DNA from 4 places in the Chromobacterium sp. genome. Region 2 is predicted to be linked to each of the others. Evidence: predicted binding sites of a transcription regulator. Region 2 holds the regulator's gene; each other region holds the start of a gene.

Region 1 (3,386 bases), on a different contig from region 2:
GCAAGGCGGAGCGCATGCATGAGCGCAGCCGCTTTGTGCGCGAAGACGGCCGCTGGTTTTATGTGTCCGGCGAATTGAGCTGAGCACGCCGCTCAGCGCGCGGGCGTGCGCAGCAAGTTCTCGATCGCGCGCTCGAGCGAAGCCGGTTTCACCTGGGGAGCGAAGCGCGCTTGTATCGCGCCATCGCGATCCACCAGGAACTTGGTGAAATTCCACTTGATGCGCCGGCTGCCCAGCAGGCCTGGCTTGGCGGTGGCGAGATGGCGCCACAGCGGATGCGCGCCGGCGCCGTTGACGTCGATCTTGGCGGACAGCGCGAAGCTGACGCCGAAGTTCTTCTGACAAAACTGGCCGATGGCGGCAGCGTCCCCCGGCTCCTGGCCGCCGAACTGATTGCAGGGAAAGCCTATGATTTCCAGACCCTGCTCGCGGTAGCGCTGGTATAGCTGTTCCAGGCCGCCCAATTGCGCGGTGAAGCCGCACTCGCTGGCGGTGTTGACCAGCAGCAGCACCTTGCCGCGGAAACGCTCCAGAGCCAGTGGCCGGCCATCCAGCGTTTCAATGGAAAAATCATAAATTTCGGGCATGTTTCCGCTCTTCGTCAAAGTGAGGATCATGGCAAGAAAGCGGGGGAAGGGCAATGCGGGGAAGGCATAAAAAAAGGGGCGCAACGGCAAGGGGGAACCGCTACGCCCCAAGAAGAAATCAATTGCTGTACAAGGGCGGACCAACCGGGAAAGTCAGCTAACCCTCTGTTTATCCTAGAACATTGAGGTGAAATTGCGAGGACGGATTTGGCGGGATTTAAATGACAAAGGGATGGCTTAGCCATCCCTTTTTTGCTGGCGGGAAGTGTTTCAGGGGCGTGGCAGGGTCACGCCCACCTGGCCCATGTATTTGCCGGCGCGGTCGCTGTAGGACACGTCGCAGATTTCGTCGGATTCGAAGAACAGCACCTGAGCCACGCCCTCGTTGGCGTAGATTTTGGCCGGCAGCGGCGTGGTGTTGGAGAACTCCAGCGTCACATAGCCTTCCCACTCCGGTTCGAACGGCGTGACGTTGACGATGATGCCGCAGCGCGCATAGGTGGACTTGCCCAGGCAGACGGTCAGCACCGAACGCGGAATGCGGAAGAATTCCACGGTGCGAGCCAGAGCGAAGCTATTGGGCGGGATGATGCAATAGCCCTTGCCGGAGACTTCCACGAAAGAATTGGGGTCGAAGTTCTTCGGATCGACAATGGTGCTGTTGATATTGGTGAACACCTTGAATTCGTCGGCGCAGCGGATATCGTAGCCGTAGCTGGAGGTGCCGTAGGAGATCACCTTCTGGCCGTCCACCATCTTGATCTGGTTGGCTTCGAAGGGTTCGATCATTTTGTATTCGTCCGCCATCCGGCGAATCCACTTGTCCGATTTGATGCTCATTGTCTTTGGCCCGTAGCTTTTCGATTGATTGTCCGCGATTTTAACCGCAAGCGCGGCATGCGGCTATGGGTAATCCGCGCGCGCGGGCGTGAGCGGAGCGCCATTGACCCAGGTCAAGCGAGTCCGCAATTGCGGCGATTTGCCGCAGTTCGGCGCGAATGGGCTGGATATACTAATGCAAACCATTCTCGTTCTTGATCGGATCATCATGTTGACACTGGATGCATTCCCCGCCGGCCGCCACGGCGTGGTCGAGCGGCTGGAGCTGGCGGAGGAGGCGTTCCGCCGCGTCGCCGCCTTTGGCCTGGCGCCGGGCAGCCGTTTTTACGTGCGCCGGGTAGCGCCATTGGGCGGGCCGTTGCTGCTGGATGTCGGCGCCACTCGCTTTCTGCTGCGTCGCAGCCTGGCGCGTTCCATTGTGGCGAGGCTGGAAGCATGAAGCGCTTTGCCCTGATCGGTTTGCCCAATACCGGCAAATCCACCTTGTTCAACCGTCTGACCGGCATGTCGCAGCGCGTCGGCAACTGGCCGGGCCTGACAATAGAACTGAGCAGCGCGCGCCTATTGCTGGGCGGCCACATGGTGGAGCTGGTGGATCTGCCGGGCGTCAATGATCTGACCGGTTATTCCGACGACGAAGCGGTGGTGCGCGATGTGTTGCAGGCCAGCGCCTTCGACGGCGCCATCCTGGTGCTCAACGCCAGCCAGCTGGATCGGCAATTGCCACTGGCTTTGCAAGTGCTGGCCAGCGGCCTCAACTGCCACGTGGTGCTGAACATGGCTGACGAGGCCAAGGCGCTGGGCGTCAGCCTGGATGTGGAGCGCTTGTCGGAACGCCTGGGCGCGCCGGTGTCGCTGGTGTCGGCCAAGCGCATGCAGGGCTGGCCGCCGCTGATGACGGGTTTGAACCGGCTGGCGAATGCGGACGCCCCGGCCGCGCGCGCGCGGCTGGACGCGGTGCCGGAAACGCGGGCGGCGATGGAGCAGGCGCGGTTGAAGCTGGAGGGCTGCTGGGCCTTGCCGCCGGTGCTGCCGGCGCAGCTGACCGAGAAGATAGATCATTGGCTGATGCATCCGTGGCTGGGGCTGCCGCTGTTCTTCGCGCTGATGGCGCTGCTGTTCAATCTGACCTATCAGATCGGCACGCCGTTGCAGGATCTGGCCGGCGCCGGGCTGGACTGGATCAAGGAACAGGCGCTGACGCCCTTGCTCGCGCCCTTGCCGGCGATTGTGCAGAGCCTGGCGCTGGACGGCATCTGGCAGGGCGTGGCGACGGTGTTGACCTTCGCGCCCATCTTGCTGGTGTTCTTCGTGCTGATGGCGATGGTGGAGGATTCCGGCTATCTGGCGCGCGCCGCCTATCTGACCGATGCCTTCATGGCGCGGCTGGGGCTGGACGGCCGTGGTTTCGTGATGCAGCTGATGGGCTTCGGCTGCAATGTGCCGGCCATCATGGGCACCCGGGTGATGCGCGAGCGCAAGCAGCGGCTGCTGACCATGCTGGTGATCCCGTTCTCGCTGTGCTCGGCGCGCTTGCAGGTGGTGGTGTTCTTCGCCGGGCTGCTGTTCACGCCGTCGCAGGCGCCGTGGGTGCTGACCGGGCTTTATCTGATGAGCTTCGCGGTGGCGATCTTCACCGCCTGGGTGTTCAAGCGCCGTTACGCCGGCGGCGAGGCCTTTCTGCTGGAAGTGCCGCCGTACCGGCTGCCAGGGCTGAGCCATATGCTGGGCCGGGCGGTGGGCGAGGTGCGCGCCTTCCTGCAACTGGCGTCCAGTTTCATCTTGCTGGGCGTGGTGCTGGTCTGGCTGCTGACCCATGTGCCGGCCGGCGACGGCAAGACCCTGGCCGAGGCGCTGGGCGACCTGATGGCGCCGGTGCTGGACCCGATAGGCATACGCCACGAACTGGCGGCGGCCTTGTTGTTCGGCTTCATCGCCAAGGAGATCCTGCTGGGCAGC
Region 2 (3,386 bases):
AATGTCGTCATTGTCCAGCGTCAGCCCGCGCAATACCGGCAGGTGGCCGCTGTCCAGCGCCGCGTAGTAGCTGTCCAGATCCTTGGCGCTCTGACTGTAGCAGGGGCCGACCTTGCCGATTGACGACACGCCAAGACCTATCATGTCGCAGTCGGCGTGGGTGGAATAGCCCTGGAAATTGCGCTGCAGCCGGCCTTGGCGCAGCGCGGTGGCCAGCTCGTCGTCCGGCTTGGCGAAGTGGTCCATGCCGATGAAGACATAGCCGGCGTCGGCCAGGCGCTGCACCGAGTCTTGCAGAATATCCAGTTTGGTTTCCGCCGAGGGCAGGTCGGCCTCGTTGATGCGGCGCTGAGGCATGAACACGGTGGGCAGGTGGGCGTAGTTGTACAGCGCCAGCCGGTCCGGCCCGATGGCGATCACTTTGTCCAGCGTGCGGCGCACCGATTCCCGGGTCTGCAGCGGCAGGCCGTAGATCAGGTCTACGCTGACCGACTTGAAGCCGGCATCGCGCGCGGCCTGGATCACCTCCAGCGTTTCCTCTTCGGACTGCACCCGGTTCACCGCCTGCTGCACCGCCGGCTCAAAGTCCTGAATGCCGACGCTGATGCGGTTGAAGCCGAGTTCGGCCAGCTTGAAGATTGTCGCGGCGCTGACTTTGCGCGGGTCTATTTCTATGGAATACTCCCCCTCCTTCAAGAACTCGAAATGAGTCTTGAGCAAGGTCATCAGTCGTTCCAGTTGCGCGTCGGACAAGAAGGTGGGGGTGCCGCCGCCGAAATGCAGCTGTATCACCTGCTCGCGGCGCCCCAGACAGGAGGCGACCATGCGGACTTCTTTTTCCAGATAGTCCAGGTACAAGTCAGCCTTGCTGCTGTCCTTGGTGATGATCTTGTTGCAACCGCAGTAGTAGCAGATAGTGTTGCAAAAAGGTATATGAGCGTACAATGATAAAGGTTTACGGTTGGCGCCGATGCTGCGCTGCCGTAGCCAGTGGATGTAGTCTGTTTCGGCGAAACCCGGCGTAAAGCGATCCGCAGTCGGGTATGACGTATATCTAGGACCTGTCCCGTCGAGGCGCTCGATCAGCGCGCGGTCGAATTCAAAATGGGCAGGAGAAAATGGGTGGGTGGTCTTCATGTCGTATTTGGATAGCAAAACCTCTGGTGGACTGGTAAATTTGCGGAAATCCTGCGAATTTCGCTTTGATAAGGGTCAAGCTTCAGCGCAAGCTTGCACTAAACATGCCATGTCCGATCAGAACCATATCTCTTTGCATAACCTGAAGGTCTCCTGCTCCAACTGCAGCCTGAAGGAACTCTGTCTGCCGGTTGGGCTCAACCGCGAGGAGTTGACCCAGCTTGACGCGGTGATCCGCCAGAGCCGCCGTTTGAAGCGCGGCGAGTACCTGTTCCGCAGCGGCGAGGGCTTCCGTTCGCTGTTCGCGGTGCGCACCGGCTTCTTCAAGACCAGCGTCGCCAGCCAGGACGGCCGTGAACAGGTCACCGGCTTCCATATGTCCGGCGAATTGATGGGCCTGGACGGCATTTCCGCCAATGTACACGGTTGCGACGCCATTGCGCTGGAAGACAGCGAGGTGTGCGAACTGCCGTTCAGCCGCATGGAGAGCCTGGGACGCGAAATTCCCACGCTGCAGCACCATTTCTACCGCTTGATGAGCCGCGAAATCGTTCGTGATCAGAATGTAATGTTGCTATTGGGCAACATGAAGGCGGAGGAGCGCTTGGCCGCCTTCCTGCTCAATCTGTCGCAGCGTCTGTCCACTCGTGGCTTTGCCGCCAATGATTTCATCCTGCGCATGAGCCGTGAGGAAATCGGCAGCTTCCTGGGCCTGAAACTGGAAACCGTCAGCCGCACGTTGTCCAAGTTCCAGCAGCAAGGCTGGATTACGGTAGACCATAAGCATATCCAGCTGGTGATGGTGGACGAGCTAAAAGCGCTGATCTCCGGTTGCGCGCACGCCAACGGGCATTGAGCGCGCAGCGCCGCATTGCTGAAGGCAGGCCATGGGCCTGCCTTTTTTCATGGGCTAGGGCTGCCGGCGATTTGCTCCAACAGCCGCGACAAGGGCGCTTCCTGCGGCCAGCCGGGCGGCACGGCGAAGCCGCGCGCCACTTCATGCCAGCAAGCATCGGCGCCGGCTTGCAGCTCCGCCAGCAATTGCGGCGCCGCCGCCTGTTCCAGCTGCGCGCGCAATGCCGCCGCGGTATGGGTCTGTTCGAAGCCGAGCCGCGCCGGCGCCAGCCAGCTCAGTCTGGGCAGCCAGGCCCAGCGCGAGGCCGTGCTGGAGGCCGGCCATTCGCCGCGCAGCGGCCAGTATTGCCCGTATAGCGGTTGGGCCTGCGGAGGCGGTTCCGGCGCGGTGTCCAGGGCGTGGAACAGCCAGCCGCTGAGCCGGGCGCCTACCGCGCAGCCGGCAAAACCCGACGGCAGCATGGCTTGGGCCGCCGGGTGGCGAGATAGGCGCAGCTGGGTTTGCAATTTACGGGCTTTCAAGGCCCAGGCGTCGCGCAGGCTGGGGCCGGTCAGGGTGTCCGCGTCGCGGCCCAGCTGGAGGTAGAACTTGCTGGCGGTTTCCAGGTGCAGCGGCTGGCCGTCGAGACGCAGCAGGAAGTCGAACTCGCCGATGGTGCGGCCGTCCGGGCCGCGCACCGGCAGATTGTTGGCAAGCAGCTGGATATGCGGCGCCAGCCGGAACCAGAACGATAGCAGCCGTTCCGCGTAATGGCCGAGGCGGCGGGTGGGCTGGCGCGCCAGCCAGCCGTGCAGTTCGGCCGGATCGGCGTCCAGCGCTTGCAGCAGCGCCGGGCCGTCGGCGCCCAGCAGCCGTTGCGGCGCGATGTCGGCGCCGCTGTTCCACGGCGCCGGGGCGGTCAGCAGAAAAGCCAGATCGCGCACCGCCGGGTGCGCGTAGGGCAGGGTGAACAGCGGCTTAGTCGTCATCCTTGGCGGGGGCATCGCGGCGGACTTCGCCGTCGGCGGCGCGCTGAACCTGTTTGAGGAAGCCGCGCAGGATGTCGATTTCCTCGCGCAGCAGGCCGGCGCGGTTGAACAGGGTGCGCATCCGGCGCATCATCCGCTCGCTGTTGCGGCGGCGGAAATAGCCTATCTTGTCCATGGTCTGTTCCAGGTGGCCGCAGAAGCCTTCCACCTCGCCCAGCGCCGCCGCGTCGCTGTCCGCGCGCAGGTAGTCGACGTCCACGCCGGTGTGGCTGAACAGCTCATAAGTCATCACCTGCACCGCCATCGCCAGGTTCAGCGAGAAGTAGTCCGGGTTGCCGGGAATGGTGACCAGGCGATTGCATTGCTCGACTTCTTCGATCGACAGGCCGAAGGTTTCATTGCCGAACACCAGGGCCACCTGTTCG
Region 3 (3,386 bases), on a different contig from region 2:
TGGCAAGCCGGCGACGAGATGGCGGAATGGAGCTTGGCCATGCTGCCGCTGGAACGGCTGGCCGCCTGCCTGCCGCAGCAACGCCCGCTCAGCGCCGCGGAACGGCAAGCGCTGGCCGCGCAATGGCGCCACTGGCGCGAACACGGCCTGGGCCTGCGCCGCTGGCAGGGCAACGCCATCGTCGAAGCGCCGCTAGAGCATTACGATGCGCTGCTGCTGGAACAGATCGGCGCGGACCCGCTCGCTATCCAGCGCCTGGTCGGCGCCGCGTTCATCCGCATTCGGGAAGCGCTGGTTTCATCCGATTTTCTGTTCTGGCGCGTGCAGCAACTGCTGCGCGCGGGCCGATTCTGCGCCGAAAGCGCGGCTGGAGCGGCGGGTTCTTCCCCGCGAATCCGCCGCTGCGCCTGAAGCCCAGTTGCTACAGCGCGACATCTGTCCTGAAGGACTACAGCAAGCGCTTGGTGATGCACAGGCGCGCGGGTAAAATCCCAGCCCTTGACGCCTGCCCCGCCATTGAATGGCAGCGTCCTGCAATCCTCAGGAACCCCACCCCATGAACGTCAGAGTTGTCGATCACCACGCACCGGACGCCGCGGAACAATTCACCCGCTCCTTGCACGAAACCGGCTTCGGCGTGCTGGTCAATCATCCGGTACCCCAAGACCTGGTCGAAAAAATCTATGCGGACTGGCTCGCCTTCTTCAACAGCCAGGCCAAATACGATTACGCCTTCTCCATGGAACGCCAGGACGGCTGGTTCTCGCCGGAAGTGTCGGAAACCGCCAAGGGCGCAACCCTGAAAGACATCAAGGAATACTTCCACATCTACCCCTGGGGCCGCGTGCCGCCGCAGCTCAAGGCCGATACCGACCGCTACTACGCCATCGCCAACCAGCTGGCGCAGGAACTGCTGTCCTGGGTGCAGCAATACACCCCGGCCCACATCGCCGCCCATTACACCGAGCCGCTGTCGCACATGATCGCCGACAGCCAGAAAACCCTGTTGCGCGTGCTGCGCTACCCGCCGCTGACCGGCCAGGAACCGGCCGGATCGCTGCGCGCCGCCGCCCATGGCGACATCAATCTGCTGACCATCCTGCCCGCCGCCAACGAGCCCGGCCTGCAAGTGCAGGACAAGCAGGGCGAATGGCTGGACGTGCCCTGTGATTTCGGCACCCTGGTGGTCAATATCGGCGACATGCTGCAAGAAGCGTCCGCCGGCTACTACCCGTCCACCCAGCACCGCGTGGTCAACCCCAGCGGCGAAGGCGCGAGCAAGAACCGCATCTCGCTGCCGCTATTCCTGCACCCGCGCCCGGAAGTGGTGCTGTCCGAGCGCTATACCGCGGACAGCTATCTGAACGAGCGTCTGCGCGAACTGGGCGTCAAGATGTAAGAACCTGTTTACGTTCCGCCGCGCGTCGCGCGGCGTAACACAGAGGCTGCGGCTTCGCAGCCTCATCCACCGTCTCCCTGCCACAACGCCTTGTCTCGCCGGCACTCGCGAGATCGCGAACAGATACCAAGTTCCTCGCAGCAGCGGCCTTCCTGCTACCGCCAGCAGCCATCCACAATCAAAACAAAAATCTCATTAGTAAAATGCTATCGCTCTAAGCAAAATATTCAACTGGCCCACACAAATGATAATGACTACCATTCAATAAATACTCAATGTGGAGCCCCGCCATGCTCAAGACCATCACCTTCGCTATCTGCCATTTCACCGTCGCCTTCAGCGTGGCGTATCTGCTGACCGGCAATATCGGCGTCTCCAGCCTATTGGCGCTGGTGGAACCCCTGGTCAACACCGTGGCCTACTACTTCCACGAAAAAGTATGGGACCGCATCCGCGGCCGCAAGGCCCAAGCCGCCGAAACCGGCTCAGCCGGACACAACGTCCTGTTCCACCAGCACTGATGCCAACAACGCCGCGCCCTTTGTCTGGCGCGGCCCTTTCTCCGCGCCCCCGCCTTACTTCATGCCAATCAATTTCTGTGTTGACAGAAATTTCGGAAACAACTATTGTTTCTGCCATGGAACTGACACCCGTATCTCAACGCTTCGTGCTGCACTGGGGCGAAATGGGCACCCGCTGGGGCGTGAACCGCACCGTCGCGCAAATACACGCGCTGCTGTTCATCACCGGCCGCCCGCTGAACGCCGAAGAACTGGCCGACACCCTCAATGTGGCCCGCTCCAATATCAGCAACAGCCTGAAAGAACTACAGAACTGGCAGCTGATCCGCATCGTGCACGTGCTGGGCGACCGCCGCGACCACTTCGAGACCTCGGGCGACGTCTGGGAACTATTCCGCATCATCGTCGCGGAGCGACAACGCCGCGAAATCGAACCCACCTTGCAGGTGCTGAAGGAATGCATCGACAGCCCGGATTTCCAACAGGAGAGCCCGCTGGCGCAGGAACGCATCCGCAACACCTGGCAGTTCATGGACACGCTGACCTCCTGGACCCGTGAAATGCTGCGGCTGTCCACCGCCACGCTGAGCCGGGTGTTGAAGATGGGCGCCAGCATCCAGAAGCTGCTGGGACGGGATAAATAAGTTCGCCGCGCACGCGGGCGGCGCCGGGCGGCCTTGCGCCGCCGGAAACCCCGCGCATTTTTTTGCCATCACATTTCTGTTTTGACAGAAATTTCAGAAACAAAGGATAACACCATGAGCGGATTCATCATCAGCATGATCATCGTCCCCCTGCTGTGCAGCCTACTGTGCTGGTGGCTGCTGGCCGCCCCCTTGCGGCAAGTGACCCAGGCGCTGTGCGAACACGGCTCTGGCGGGCCGTTCTGGCAGCGCGCCTTCCTGATACTGATCCTGGCCGGTCCGCTGCTGGCCGTGCTGCTGCTCGCGCCGGACGCGCCCTCCAGCTCCCTGTGGCAGGACATCCGCGGCATCCTGATGTGGGCCTTGCTGGGCGTGGTGGCGCAGTTGCTGGTGCTGCTGCGCCTGGTCTGGCGGCAAGTGGCGCCGCGTCCCGGCGCCCATCAGGTCCAAGCCGCGCCGGTCGCGCCCCAGGAGGCTGCGCAATGAAGATACTGCTCTTGGGAGGCAGCGGCTTCATCGGCCGGCCGCTGCGCCAGCGGCTGGAACGGGATGGCCACCAGGTCAGCGCGCCCTCGCATCGACAGCTGGACCTGCGTCAGCCGCGCGCCGACTGGCGCCACTGGCTGGAAGGCGTCGACGTGGTGGTCAACGCCGCCGGCCAACTGCTGGACCAGCCAGCCGGCGCGCTGGAAGCCATCCACCACCTGGGGCCGTTGCAACTGGCCAGCATGGCCTACCAGGCCGATGTGCGCCGCTGGGTGCAACTGTCGGCGCTGGGCGCCGATCCACAGGCCGCCACCTTGTTCCTGGCCAGCAAGGGCC
Region 4 (3,386 bases), on a different contig from region 2:
TGATCGTCGCAGGCATTGTAGACGCGGCTTCCGCCGCGGCATTGTTGCAGCGCCGCCACGCAGGCGGCGGCGAGGTCGTCGGCGTGGATGTGGTTGCTCCAACTGTCTTCCTCGGGAACGATCAGCGGGGCCTGGGTGGCGAAGCGGCTCAGCGGCAGGCGCTCGTCAGCGTAAATGCCCGGCGCGCGCAACACCACGAGCTGGCTGCCGTGGGCGGCGGCGAAGCGGCGCAGCTGGGTCTCGGCGTCCAGCCGACGCCAGGCGCGGTCGTTGCGCGGACGGGGGCGGGCGCTTTCGTTCAGCCAGGCGCCACCGGCGTCGCCGTACACGCCGCTGGTGCTGATGTAGACCAAGCGCTGTGGTATCCTGCAACCTTTTGCCAACGCAGACAACAACTTGCGCATGCGCAAGTCCTTGAGGCCGGTTTCCTGGGGGGGAGCGGTCAGCAATAGATCGTCGGCCAGGCCGGCCAGCCGGCGCAAAGAGGCGGGATGGTCCAGGTCGCCGCGGATGGGCGTGACACCCTGACGGCGCAGTTCCGCCGCCGCGGCGCTGGAGCGGCATAGCGCCAGTACCCGCCAGTGGCGGACCAGTTCAGGCAGGGCGCGGCGCGCGACATCGCCGGCGCCGATGATCAGCAAGGTTCGCATAGTGCGCATTGTAGCCAGATATCGAGTAGAGGAAATAGATGACAGCGCAGGTGAAAGTGCTCCCCAGTGGGCACACATTTGGCGTCGAGCCGCATGAAACTGTTTTGGAAGCGGCGCTGCGCCAGGGCGTGGGCCTGCCCTACGGCTGCCGTGACGGCGCCTGCGGCGCTTGCAAGGGTAAAGTGCTGGAAGGCGAAGTGAGCCAGGACGGTTACCAGGAAAAAGCCTTGACCGAGGCAGAGCGCGCCCAGGGCATGGCGCTGTTCTGTTGTTCCCGGCCGCAGGGCGACATCACCATCGAGGCGCGCGAAGTGGCCGGCGCCGGCGATATCCAGATCAAGACCCTGCCGTGCCGCGTCGAGAAGATAGAGAAGATCCACGACGTGGCCGTGCTCAAGCTCAAGCTGCCGGTGTCGGAGCGCCTGCAGTTCAAGGCGGGTCAATACATCGACATCCTGATGAAGGATGGCAAGAAGCGTAGCTTCTCCATCGCCAATGCGCCGCACGACGACGCGTTCCTGGAACTGCATATCCGTCACCAGCCCGGTGGTTCCTTCTCCGATTATGTGTTCAGCCAGATGAAGGAGCGCGAGATCATGCGCTTCAAGGGACCGCTGGGTTCCTTCTTCCTGCGCGAGGATTCCGACAAGCCCATCATCTTCGTTGCCAGCGGCACCGGTTTCGCGCCGGTCAAAGGCATTATCGAACACGCGATCCACAGCGGCATCCAACGCGAGATGGTGTTCTACTGGGGCGCGCGCACCAAGGCCGACCTTTATATGGCCGAACTGGCCGGTGGCTGGCAGGCACAGAACCCCAACATCACCTTCATCCCGGTGCTGTCCGACGCGCTGCCTGGCGACGAGTGGGCGGGCCGCGTCGGCTTTGTTCACCAGGCGGTGCTGGAAGACTTCGCCGATCTGTCCGGTTACCAGGTCTATGCCTGCGGCGCGCCGGTCATGGTGGAGGCGGCGCATGGCAGCTTCACCCGCGAGTGCGGCTTGCCGGAAGATGAGTTCTTCTCCGACGCCTTCTTCCTGTCCAAGGACATGAGCGGCAGCAAGTAAGGGAATGACAGCGGACGTTTTTTTATGTGCCGGCGTCGCGAACTGTATTGCTGAATTTAAAACTGTAATGATCTAAATTACTGATTTTTCAGAAAAGAGCCCTTGGCGATAGCCAAGGGCTTTGTTATTTGTCTTGCATCAAATTTCCGAATAATGCCGTTTGATTTGGGTCAATGGATTCCAGGCAGGACTGGCTAAGATGAGGGTCAAGAAACCTACATGGGGCATGGCCCCGGATTAAGGAGTAGCGATGGAACTTCTGACTCTGCTTCTCTCCGACGACGTCGGTATTTTGAGCCTGGTGACCATTGTGGTGACCACGCTGGTGGTGTTGGGCGCTTTGGTGGCGATTTTCAAGAATGTGAAAAAGCCGGAATAGGGAGTCCACCTGGACAGTCTTTAATCAATCCTCTTGATGTGTGTGTTGGTGGATGCGGTGGTGGGCCGCATCCACTTTTTTTTGCTCCGTCGCTCAGCATCCATGCTTTGCCTGCACTTGCCGCTTTTCTTGCCTTGTTCCAAATATCGGCTGGCTGCTGGCTGATTCCCCCTCCGGCACCAAGCGTGCTTTTTCCGTTTTGATGATTCCATTGCCGGCTGATATTGTGTTTTATTTATAAGAAAAATTAAATTCATAGTTAATTAATTATTTTGTGCGCAGCAACATGGATTGCCCTGCCATTTGGGAGCAGGGCTTTTATAAAGCTTTTGTTCTATTGTCCGTATGGGGCGGATGCGATGTAACAGCGCTATTTGACGCAGGTCAAACGGATGTTCGACTGTTCTGGCGATGACTAAATCCGGGGTATACCATTGTCTCAGATGATAAGAATTTAATTATATAACAACAGATTTGCAGGTTAATGTACTCTCACGGAGAACGAAAATGTCTACGGAAACTGAAACCCAAGGCGGCGGCGCTCCCAAGCTCAAGCTTGGCGCGCTGACCGCTCTGGTGGTGGGCTCCATGATCGGCGGCGGTATCTTCTCATTGCCGCAGAACATGGCCGCGGGCGCCGGAGCCGGCGCCATCCTGATCGGTTGGGTCATCACCTTCTTCGGGATGCTGACCCTGGCATTCGCCTTCCAGATGTTGGCCAATCGCAAGCCGGAAGTGGAAGGCGGCGTGTATGGCTACGCCAAGGCGGGCTTCGGCAACTACATGGGCTTCAACTCGGCCTGGGGTTACTGGATTTCGGCCTGGATCGGCAATGTGTCCTACTTTGTGGTGATGTTCTCGGCGCTGGCCTTCTGGTTCCCGGTGTTCGGCGAGGGCAATACCACCACCGCCATCGTCTGCGCGTCCATCCTGTTGTGGGCCTTGCACTTCCTGGTGCTGCGCGGCGTGCATGGCGCGGCCTTCATCAACACCATTACCACCGTGGCCAAGCTGGTGCCGCTGGCGCTGTTCATCCTGCTGGTCATTTTCGCCTTCAAGGTGGAGACCTTTAATCTGGACTTCTGGGGTTCGGCCAAACTCGGCTCGGTCGTTGATCAGGTCAAGAGCACCATGCTGGTGACGGTGTGGGTGTTCATCGGCATCGAAGGCGCGTCGATGTTCTCCAGCCGTGCGGAAAACATGAAAGAAGTGGGCAAGGCCACCGTGATCGGCTTCCTGCTGACCATCGCCCTGCTGGTTGCGGTATCGGTGCTGTCGCTGGGCGTGATG

What was found. Region 2 encodes FNR, which switches genes on or off when oxygen is low (the NO sensors DNR and NnrR bind a similar motif). Its sites were predicted from a motif close to TTGATNNNNATCAA; they were not measured.
Region 1: ACE3QM_RS22040 (FeoA family protein) is a predicted target of FNR. The motif match lies at 1,531-1,544, and genes of this name have one in related genera.
Region 3: ACE3QM_RS13205 (GbsR/MarR family transcriptional regulator) is a predicted target of FNR. The motif match lies at 1,979-1,992, and genes of this name have one in related genera.
Region 4: ACE3QM_RS16635 (DUF3149 domain-containing protein) is a predicted target of FNR. The motif match lies at 1,878-1,891, and genes of this name have one in related genera.

The regions. Positions count from the first base shown of each region.
Region 1 covers NZ_JAYSGF010000070.1:7,015-10,400, forward strand. The annotation lists gene ACE3QM_RS22025 (YchJ family protein) at 1-83, shown strand, start outside; gene ACE3QM_RS22030 (glutathione peroxidase) at 93-587, opposite strand; gene dcd (dCTP deaminase) at 858-1,427, opposite strand; gene ACE3QM_RS22040 (FeoA family protein) at 1,636-1,866, shown strand; gene feoB (ferrous iron transport protein B) at 1,863-3,386, shown strand, end outside.
Region 2 covers NZ_JAYSGF010000041.1:22,906-26,291, reverse strand. The annotation lists gene hemN (oxygen-independent coproporphyrinogen III oxidase) at 1-1,137, opposite strand, end outside; gene fnr (fumarate/nitrate reduction transcriptional regulator Fnr) at 1,247-1,993, shown strand; gene ACE3QM_RS18720 (DUF1853 family protein) at 2,041-2,961, opposite strand; gene ACE3QM_RS18715 (RNA methyltransferase) at 2,951-3,386, opposite strand, start outside.
Region 3 covers NZ_JAYSGF010000022.1:37,921-41,306, forward strand. The annotation lists gene ACE3QM_RS13190 (DUF3658 domain-containing protein) at 1-411, shown strand, start outside; gene ACE3QM_RS13195 (isopenicillin N synthase family dioxygenase) at 557-1,399, shown strand; gene ACE3QM_RS13200 (DUF2061 domain-containing protein) at 1,690-1,920, shown strand; gene ACE3QM_RS13205 (GbsR/MarR family transcriptional regulator) at 2,037-2,564, shown strand; gene ACE3QM_RS13210 (hypothetical protein) at 2,679-3,050, shown strand; gene ACE3QM_RS13215 (complex I NDUFA9 subunit family protein) at 3,047-3,386, shown strand, end outside.
Region 4 covers NZ_JAYSGF010000033.1:3,007-6,392, reverse strand. The annotation lists gene ACE3QM_RS16645 (NAD-dependent epimerase/dehydratase family protein) at 1-650, opposite strand, end outside; gene ACE3QM_RS16640 (CDP-6-deoxy-delta-3,4-glucoseen reductase) at 689-1,717, shown strand; gene ACE3QM_RS16635 (DUF3149 domain-containing protein) at 1,968-2,096, shown strand; gene arcD (arginine-ornithine antiporter) at 2,604-3,386, shown strand, end outside.